3 regions of the Pseudomonas sp. GW822-FHT04C11 genome follow, and region 3 is predicted to be linked to each of the others. Evidence: predicted binding sites of a transcription regulator. Region 3 holds the regulator's gene; each other region holds the start of a gene.
What was found. Region 3 encodes FliA, which starts transcription of late flagellar genes. Its sites were predicted from a motif close to CTAAAGTTTNNNNNNNNNNNGCCGNTAA; they were not measured.
Positions count from the first base shown of each region.

Region 1: the regulator FliA is predicted to act here: its motif matches at 1,395-1,422, upstream of flgM (flagellar biosynthesis anti-sigma factor FlgM).
Region 2: the regulator FliA is predicted to act here: its motif matches at 1,970-1,997, upstream of AC1RJ3_RS23945 (methyl-accepting chemotaxis protein).

Region 1 covers NZ_JBXAMS010000005.1:21,774-25,048, reverse strand. The annotation lists gene AC1RJ3_RS09855 (flagellar brake protein) at 1-419, opposite strand, end outside; gene AC1RJ3_RS09850 (flagella synthesis protein FlgN) at 515-982, opposite strand; gene flgM (flagellar biosynthesis anti-sigma factor FlgM) at 1,031-1,357, opposite strand; gene flgA (flagellar basal body P-ring formation chaperone FlgA) at 1,509-2,270, opposite strand; gene AC1RJ3_RS09835 (chemotaxis protein CheV) at 2,352-3,275, shown strand, end outside.
Region 2 covers NZ_JBXAMS010000017.1:100,216-103,490, forward strand. The annotation lists gene AC1RJ3_RS23940 (alpha/beta family hydrolase) at 1-169, shown strand, start outside; gene AC1RJ3_RS23945 (methyl-accepting chemotaxis protein) at 374-1,939, opposite strand; gene AC1RJ3_RS23950 (CPBP family intramembrane glutamic endopeptidase) at 2,040-2,831, opposite strand; gene acnA (aconitate hydratase AcnA) at 2,956-3,275, opposite strand, start outside.
Region 3 covers NZ_JBXAMS010000012.1:98,912-102,186, reverse strand. The annotation lists gene AC1RJ3_RS19655 (protein phosphatase CheZ) at 1-332, opposite strand, end outside; gene AC1RJ3_RS19650 (chemotaxis response regulator CheY) at 364-735, opposite strand; gene fliA (RNA polymerase sigma factor FliA) at 902-1,642, opposite strand; gene fleN (flagellar synthesis regulator FleN) at 1,639-2,469, opposite strand; gene flhF (flagellar biosynthesis GTPase FlhF) at 2,584-3,275, opposite strand, start outside.

The sequences.
Region 1 (3,275 bases), on a different contig from region 3:
TTTACCAGTTGTGCCAGTTTCAAGGCTGCGCGAAACGCATTGCGACGCTGGTGGTAAACCACTTCATCGGGCAGCGTGCCACGGTAGCAGCGGCCACCGTTGGACTCGTCGATGGTCAGTGTGCCGTTGCTTTCCCAAGCAATACGTACGCCTTCATGAAAGCCTTCAACCCGAAAAGCTTCGCCGGCAAGCAGGAAGCGTTCACCATCGCGGGGGATCATTTCGTCCAGGGCGATCATGTTGCTGTCGCGATCGATATCGATCAGGTAGCTCTGAAATCGCTGGCTGCGTTCATGGAACGTGATGATCAGGGGATCATGGCTCTCTTGCAGCATCCGCAGGTTGCCGGTGATTTCCAGCGGGGTGCTGAGCACCTTGGGTGGCTGCGGAGCATCTTCCGCGCTTGAGGCGTTGAACACGGTTTATCAATCTCCAGACAGAATACGATCACACGCAAGAGCTAGCATTCTGCCAGCATGTTTCGTGCCTTGATAGAGCACGCTTATTTATGAGTTCAAGCCTGACTGAGCGCGCGGGGTTTCACCAGCATTGCGGTTGATCCGCGAGCGTCATAAAGGGTCGGAGACTCGCCACCGTTGAGGATTTTCAACTGATTGGCGGTGGTGGCTTGTTGCACCTGGATCGAGCGGCCGTTGAGCTCGTTGGCGGTTTGGCAATCTGCAAGCAGTTGGGTCAGGGCGTCGCTTTGGGTCAGCAACTGATCGCCGATACTTGAGTGGGCGGCGAACTGCTCCAGGCCTGCGCGGTTGGCAGGCAGATTCAGGCTCGCGAGAAGTTCGCTGCGTTTGCGGCCATGCTGTTCCAGCAGAATGATCAACCCCTGTTTCTGCGCCAGAATCTCTTCGAGCAGCGGCATGTCACGGCCGTGCAGGGCGAGGGATTCGGTCTTCAGCAGCTCCAGCAATTGTTGCGCTGGAGCGAGGTCATCGGTGATCAGTTGCAGTAAATGAGTGTCGTGCATGGCTGGCCTTGGGTTTTAAGCGTCCAAAAGCCTGGCGCAGGCCTTTGGCTAGCGCTGGGCTTCGAAATTAAGCAGTTTGCTGGCTACACGGTTGCTGTCGACCTTATAGCTGCCATCGGCAATCGCTGCTTTCAACTCGGCCACGCGGGCGTTGTCGACGGCAGGCTGATCGTGCAGCTTGTCAGTGATCTTCTGCAACTGTTGAGCCTCATTGCTGAGGTGTACCGATTCCCCGCTTTGGGTGGCACCGACCTGTTCGGTCGAGGTGCTCAGCGGCGCGGATTTGCCGGCATCGCCGGTGTCCTTGCTGACGCTGGTCCGCGTGCTGCTTGCGAGCGTGGGAGAGCTGTTTAAACGGCTGAAATCGATGACCATGATAAAAAAACCTCTGGGAATTTGGACGCTTGCCATGTTTTCGGCCATGCCCGGGAAAACTTTAGGCTCAATAGTCGATGAGCCCGGGCGCGTCGGTATTTGCCCTGCGTGAGGCACAGTTTAGGGAACAGGACGGTTGTGCGCCAGTTATCTACATGGAGACTTCCACCTGCCCCGGGGCCATGACTTGCGCCTTGATGACCCGTTGGGAGTTGAGGTTTTTGACTCTGATCTGTTCGTTAAGGCCGCCATTGGACAGCGCTTCACCCGGCATCCGCACGCTGAGCGTGCCGCTGCGGGCGGTGATGACCACCTGATCACCCTTGCGCACGACTTCTGCCTGCTCCAGATGAACAAGCGTAATCACTTGATCGCTGACCATTGGTCGGACAAGTTTTTGTCCGATGGCTTGATCGACGTTTGTCAGATATCCCTGATTGATCAGGCTGATATCGCGCTCACGCAACATGACATCCGAAGGGTCGATGATTCCGGCTCGTTTGAGGGGGCGGGTGGTCGTGACGACCTCGCGAAACAGGCGGACTTGAGCGGGTACGAAGACTGTCCAGGGGGAGACGCCATCGCAACGGACTTTCACCGTAACCCGGCCCAGAGGTATCGCGGGGCTCTCCAATGTCGCTGTCAATTCCCTGTCGCACGCCGGCATGTGCATGCGCGGGTCGAGCTTGTTGACTTCGATTTCGTAGCGCCCTGCGGTTTGGCTGGTGGCCAGATAGTCTTCTACGGTGAATTCAAGAAAGCCCTGAGTGACGCCGATAAGTAGATCAGGCAAGGTAACCGGGTCAGCAAAGGCAGGGCTGCCAACGTTCAACAGGCATACGGCTGACAGGGCGCCGAGGAATTTACGGCACATTGATGTCAGGCGTCGGGAAAATGTCGTTTTTGTGTTCATGGCAGTTAAAAAGCAAGCGCCGTGCCGTTTAGTGATGAATGTGCGTCGCAACACACTTAGCGTTGGTGTAGGAGTCTGGGCATGGCTGGTGTAATGGATTCGGTTAACCAGCGCACGCAACTGGTAGGGCAGAATCGCCTGGAGCTGTTGTTGTTCCGTCTCGACGGCCAGCAGCTTTACGGGATCAACGTGTTCAAGGTTCGGGAGGTGCTGCAATGCCCCAAACTGACCCTGATGCCCAAGTCCAGTCCTGTCGTGTGCGGTGTGGCGAATATTCGTGGGGCAACCATTCCGATTCTGGATCTGGCAATGGCGACCGGCTCAGGCGGGTTGCAGGATCAAAGCAATCCCTTCGTGATCATCACGGAGTACAACACCAAGACTCAGGGTTTTTTGGTGAGGTCGGTCGAGCGGATCGTCAACATGAACTGGGAAGAAATCCATCCGCCGCCCAAGGGCACGGGTCGCGATCATTACCTGACCGCAGTGACTCGAGTCGACAATCAGTTGGTCGAAATCATCGACGTGGAAAAGGTCCTGGCGGAAGTTGCGCCGACGTCGGATGTGATTTCGGTGGGCGTGATCGATGCCGAGACCCAGCACAAGGCGATTTCGTTGCGAGTGCTCACGGTCGATGACTCGTCGGTGGCGCGCAAGCAGGTCTCGCGTTGCCTGCAGACGGTGGGGGTTGAAGTCGTTGCGTTGAACGACGGCCGGCAAGCGCTGGATTACCTGCGCAAACTGGTCGATGAGGGCAAGAAGCCGGAAGAAGAGTTTCTGATGATGATTTCCGACATCGAAATGCCCGAAATGGACGGCTACACCCTTACGAGCGAGATCCGCAGCGACCCTCGCATGCAAAAGCTCCATATCATCCTGCATACTTCGTTGTCAGGTGTATTCAATCAGGCGATGGTGAAGAAAGTCGGTGCCGATGACTTCCTTGCCAAATTCCGTCCTGATGACCTGGCATCCCGGGTAGTCGACCGGATCAAAGCAGCAGAT
Region 2 (3,275 bases), on a different contig from region 3:
TGCGTTGGGGAATCGTGAGGCGGTCGAGGGTTATACGTTAGCGCCGAGTATTGAGGTGCTTTGGCTGGTGGCTGGCGATCATGATTTGAAGCCGTTGAAGGCTTCGGGCTTTACTCATGAACAGCATTTGGCGGCTGCGGCCAGCAAGGTTGCAGCATTTCTCCTGTGAGTTTTTGTGGTGGCAGTCAGGGCCTCATCGCGGGTAAGCCTTGCTCCTGCAGGTTTTAGGGTTGCCTGATGATTTGGGCACGATACATACCTGTAGGAGCAAGGCTTGCCCGCGATGGCTGCGCCATAGTCGACATCGTCTTTGCATTGGCAATAAAAAACCCGGAAGCATCACCTCCCGGGTTTTTGTATTTGCCAGCAACGATCAGCGGTTAAACCGCTCTACCAACGAATACTGGGTATTCGCGGTTTTGGTCAGCTCTTCACTCAGTAACGCCGAGTTCTGTGCCTGTTCCGAGGTCTGGTCGGCCAGTTGCGCAATGGTGCTGATGTTGCGGCTGATCTCTTCGGCTACTGCACTTTGCTCTTCGGTCGCGGCAGCGATTTGGGTGGTCATGTCGGTGATGTTGGCCACCGCTTCGCTGATACCCACCAGAGCCTGATCGGCTTCCAGAACCCGCGCCACGCCTTCCTCAGCCTGACGGTGACCGGCTTCCATGGTTTGCACCGCGGTGCTGGCGGTCTGCTGGAGCTTGGCGATCAGGGTGTGAATCTGCCCGGTCGATTCACTGGTGCGTTGCGCCAGTTGCCTTACTTCGTCGGCAACCACCGCAAAACCACGGCCCATCTCACCGGCACGAGCCGCTTCGATGGCGGCGTTCAAGGCCAGCAGGTTGGTCTGGTCGGCAATGCCTTTGATCACGTCGACCACGCCGCCGATTTCGTCGCTGTCCTTGGCCAGTTGGGTCACGGTCAGGCCGGTTTCGCCGACCACCACCGACAGGCGCTGGATCGCGTCACGGGTTTCACCGGCGATGTCACGGCCACGACCGGTCAGGCGATTGGCTTCCTGGGTCGCGTCAGCGGTGCGTTGCACGTGGCTGGCGACTTCCTGGGTGGTGGCGGCCATCTGGTTGACGGCGGTCGCCACTTGCTCGGTCTCGACGCGCTGACGTTCCAGGCCGGTCGAGCTTTTGTGCGCCAGGGTGTCGGACTGTCGAGCTTGCTCGTTCAGGTGCTCGGCGGTGTCTTGCAGGCGAGTCAGGCAGGTTTTCAGACGCGCTTCCTGACTGAGGATCGACATTTCCAGGCGCGCTTGAGCGCCGCGGCTGTCGGTGTACATCTGCGCAATCAGCGGGTCGGATGTGGTCTGCTCGGCCAGGCGCAGCAAGCGCTTGAGGCCTCGCTGTTGCCAGCTCAAGCCCAGCAGGCCAAGCGGCACGGACAGGCCGGCGGCCAGCGCAAAACCCCACTGCGAGTTGAGTGTGGCGCCGATCATGAAGCTCAGCTGGCTGACCAGAATGAACGGCAACCAGTCCTGTAGCACCGGCAGCCACTTGTCTGTTTGAGGAATCGCCGACTTGCCCTGATTGATGCGTTGGTAGAGTGCTTCGGCGCGGCGGATCTGCTCGGCGCTGGGCTTGACCCGCACCGACTCGTAACCGACCACCTGATTGCCGTCGAATACCGGTGTGACATAGGCGTTAACCCAGTAGTGGTCACCGGTCTTGCAGCGATTCTTGACAATGCCCATCCATGGCAAGCCTTGTTTCAGTGTGCCCCACATGTGCGCGAAGACCGCAGGTGGAACGTCGGGGTGACGGACCAGGTTGTGCGGTGCACGGATCAGCTCTTCACGAGAAAACCCGCTGATTTCGACGAAAGCATCGTTGCAGTAGGTGATCACGCCTTTGGCATCGGTCGTGGAAATCAACCGTTGCTGAGCCGGAAAGGTCCGTTCGCGTTGTGTAATGGGCTGGTTATTACGCATGGCTTTTTCAATCCGCAAGGCTTTGACAGGGTGTCGGCAGTACCAGGCATAAATTGAAATTATTTTTCAATATTCAGCGCTGGCGCACATTCCTTGACCTTCAACCCGCCAGCATCGGGTAGGTAAAGAGGCCAAAGTGCAGCAGATTCAAGCCAAAGTGCGTGGCGATGGCGGCCCCCAGCCCACCGAAACGGTACGCCAGCCCATAACCGAACCCGGCAAGGCTCGCCAGCAGTACCCATTGCCAGCCAGCGCCGAGGTGCGCCAGACCGAACAACACTGTGGCGCCAAGCAGGGCGAGGTGTTCGCCGTAGCGCAGGTTCTTCAGACAGCGACTCAAACCGCCCTGGATGTAACCGCGAAACAGCGCCTCCTCGACCAGCGTCACCAACAGCAGGTTGTTCAGCACCCAGAGCCAGGCTTTATCGGGCCACTTCGGTGCCCAACTGATCATACCCAGCAGCAGCGCACCACCAAGAGCGGCCAGCGCGCTCAAGGTCAGTGCCGCGGCGGTGGCATACAGTGAAAGACGCAGGGAGCGGCGACCGACAATCCACGGGCACACCAGCAACAGCCAGAAACCAATCAGTGGTTTGTCCAGATTCAGGTACATGGAAAACGGCACGGCATCCGCGCTGAAGCGTTCCGGGCCGATACCGCGACCGTTGTAGAAACCGGGAAGCCAGTGCATGGCCAGCGCTACCGCGAGGAAAACGAACAGGCCGTGACCCAGGACGCGGCCGACCTGGATCTGTGGTTGGCGAACGGCAAAGCCGGCAAACGCTAACAACCCGACGGAAATGGCCGCCAGCCAGCCGAGGTGACTGTAGATCAGGGCCAGTGCGTAGCCGATGGAGAGGAGTGCCAGATAGAGCCATGGCAGAGCAATCATGTGAAATCCTTGTGTCTGAGATTCTGCGAGCCACCTCGCTCCCACAGGAAGCGGTGCGATTAAAGGGACGTTCGCGACTCAAACAAAAACACCGTCCGAAGACGGTGTTTTTGTCAGTGCGACATTATGAAGCAATCAACTGCCGCAACACATAATGCAGGATCCCTCCCGCCTTGAAGTATTCCACTTCGTTCAACGTGTCGATCCGGCACAACACGTCCACCTTCTCGCTGCTGCCGTCCTCGCGGGTGATCACCAGCGTCAGGTTCATGCGCGGTGTCAGCTCGACGCCCGTCAACCCTTGAATGTCGAGTGTCTCCCTGCCGGTCAGGTTCAGGCTCTTGCGGTTCTGGTCGAGCTTGAATTGCAGCGGTAGTACGCCCATGCCCACCAGGTTGGAACGGTGAATCCGTTCGAAGCTCTCGGCAATCACCGCTTTGACGC
Region 3 (3,275 bases):
GTACTGTTCTCGACCAGATCCATGGTCCGGTTCGCGGCCGCTTCGGTCAGCTTGACCACATAGGACAGGCGCTCGGTGGCGTCTGTGATCTGTGAGACTTCCTCGGCTTGCGGCATGTTCGGGTCAATCTGAAAATTGACGATCGCGCTATGCAGCTCGCGAGTGAGCTTGCCCACCTCCTGGTACAGGCCGCGGTCACGGGTCTGATTGAGCTCATGGATCAGTTGCACAGCGTCACCGAACCTGCCCTTTTCAAGGCTTTCGACCAGTTCGTGAGCGTGTTTTTTCAGGGTCGATTCGAAATCGCCCTGTGAAGATTCTCTTTGCTCCATAGCTCCCCCCGTGGCGCAGTGGCTCCGCGCATCAACCGATGCGTTCGAATATTTTTTCGATCTTCTCTTTCAACGCCTGGGCCGTGAAGGGTTTGACCACATAGCCGTTTACACCGGCTTGAGCGGCTTCGATGATCTGCTCGCGCTTGGCTTCGGCAGTGACCATCAGCACCGGCAGGTGCTTGAGCTTTTCATCGGCGCGCACGTGGCGCAGCAAATCGATACCGGTCATGCCAGGCATGTTCCAGTCCGTTACCAGAAAGTCGATGCTCCCGCTGTTGAGGACGGGAATGGCGGTAATACCGTCGTCCGCCTCGACCGTGTTAGTGAACCCAAGGTCACGCAACAGGTTTTTTATGATCCGCCGCATCGTTGAGAAGTCATCAACGATGAGGATTTTCATGTTCTTGTCCAATTCGACCTCCAAGCAGTCTTAAACGCGTTCAGCACCTGAACACGCCATTCAATCAATTCGGCAGAGCACTCGACGACTGTCTGGAGCACAACGGATGAAGACCGGCACAGCGTTACGCCCTGCCTGTTTCGTTCGCAGTGTCCCCACACTGCTGTCAGCGCGCTCGCCACTCCCCCAAACGCCCCCGCAAACGGGCCGCGCACTGGCTGTGTAACTGGCTGACCCGCGATTCACTGACCCCCAGGACCTCACCGATTTCCTTGAGATTCAGCTCTTCGTCGTAGTACAGCGCCAACACCAGTCGCTCACGCTCCGGCAAATTGGCAATCGCATCCGCCAGTGCTGCCTGGAAGCGTTCATCTTCCAGGTCGCGCGACGGTTCGAGATGAGCACTCGCGCCATCCTCGTGCAGCCCTTCATGCTCGCCGTCCTGCAACAGATCGTCGAAGCTGAACAGGCGACTGCCCAAGGTGTCATTCAAAATCCCGTAATAATCGTCGAGACTCAATTGGAGTTCGGCCGCAACCTCGTGATCTTTAGCGTCACGCCCGGTTTTAGCTTCAATTGAGCGAATCGCGTCACTCACCATCCGGGTATTGCGGTGGACCGAGCGTGGCGCCCAGTCACCCTTGCGGACTTCATCGAGCATCGCGCCACGGATACGGATCCCCGCGTACGTCTCGAAACTCGCACCTTTGCTCGCGTCATATTTGGTCGACACTTCAAGCAAACCGATCATGCCTGCCTGGATCAGGTCCTCGACCTGAACACTGGCCGGCAAGCGCGCCAACAGGTGATAGGCAATACGTTTTACCAGTGGCGCGTAACGCTCGATCAGTTCGTACTGCGCGTCACGCGCCGACTTCTTGTACAGGTTGTAACCGCTGGCTGTCATAGAACCGGACCCGCAGTTTGCTGCACCAGACGCTCGACGAAAAATTCCAGGTGCCCACGCGGGTTGGCAGGCAGCGGCCAGGTATCGACTTTCTGCGCGATGGCCTTGAATGCCAGCGCACACTTGGAACGAGGAAACGCTTCATACACGGCGCGCTGCTTCTGCACCGCCTTACGCACGCATTCGTCGTAAGGCACCGCACCGACGTATTGTAAGGCGACGTCGAGGAAGCGATCCGTGACCTTGGTCAACTTGGCGAACAGATTTCGCCCTTCCTGCGGGCTTTGCGCCATATTGGCCAGCACGCGGAAGCGGTTCATGCCGTAATCGCGGTTGAGCAGTTTGATCAGCGCGTAGGCGTCAGTGATCGACGTCGGCTCGTCGCACACCACCAGCAATACTTCCTGGGCTGCGCGAACAAAACTGACGACCGACTCACCAATACCCGCCGCCGTGTCGATCACCAATACGTCGAGGTTATCGCCGATGTCGCTGAATGCCTGAATCAGGCCAGCATGCTGGGCCGGGCTCAGGTGAACCATGCTCTGGGTACCGGACGCTGCTGGAACAATGCGAATTCCGCCCGGCCCCTGAAGTAATACATCGCGCAGTTCACAGCGGCCTTCGATGACGTCGGCCAGCGTACGCTTGGGCGTGAGCCCCAGCAGGACGTCGACGTTCGCCAGCCCCAGATCGGCGTCCAGCAGCATGACGCGCCGGCCGAGCTCAGCAAGAGCCAGGGACAAGTTCACTGACACATTAGTCTTCCCGACGCCACCTTTGCCGCCGGTCACTGCGATCACCTGTACGGGATGCATGCTGCCCATGTTCGTTCTTTACCTTGTCTTGCTTAGACGCGGACTACATGACTGGCTGCGCGCTCACTTGTGAACAATGCATGGCAGGCCATCGATGTAGATACAAATCTATTCATTATTACCTCAGCCGACACGCTTGGCCGGGCTGTGGTAGAGGTCAGCGAACATATCAGCCATGGCTTCTTCGCTGGGTTCTTCCTGCATCTGCACGCTAACGGCGCGACTGACCAACTGATGCCGGCGCGGTAAATGTAGATCATCCGGGATCCGTGGCCCGTCGGTCAGATAAGCGACAGGTAATTCGTGGCTGATTGCCAGGCTCAACACCTCGCCCAGGCTCGCTGTTTCATCCAGTTTAGTCAGAATGCAGCCTGCTAGCCCGCACCGCTTGTAACTGTGATAAGCGGCAGTCAGCACCTGCTTTTGGCTGGTAGTGGCCAGCACCAGATAATTCTTCGACTTGATCCCGCGACCGGCCAGGCTTTCCAGCTGCATGCGCAACGCCGGATCACTGGCTTGCAGGCCGGCGGTGTCGATCAACACCACACGCTTGCGTAACAGCGGATCAAGGGCTTGCGCCAGGGACTGGCCCGGGTCGACGTGAGTCACCGAGACATTGAGGATACGCCCCAGGGTCTTGAGCTGTTCCTGGGCACCAATACGGAAGCTGTCCATGCTCACCAGCGCGATGTTCTGCGCGCCGTACTTGAGCACGTAACGTGCGGCCAGCTTGGCCAGCGTGGTGGTTTTGCCCATGCCGGCAGGGCCGACCATGGCGATCACGCCACCTTCTTCCAGTGGTTCGATCTCGGGAG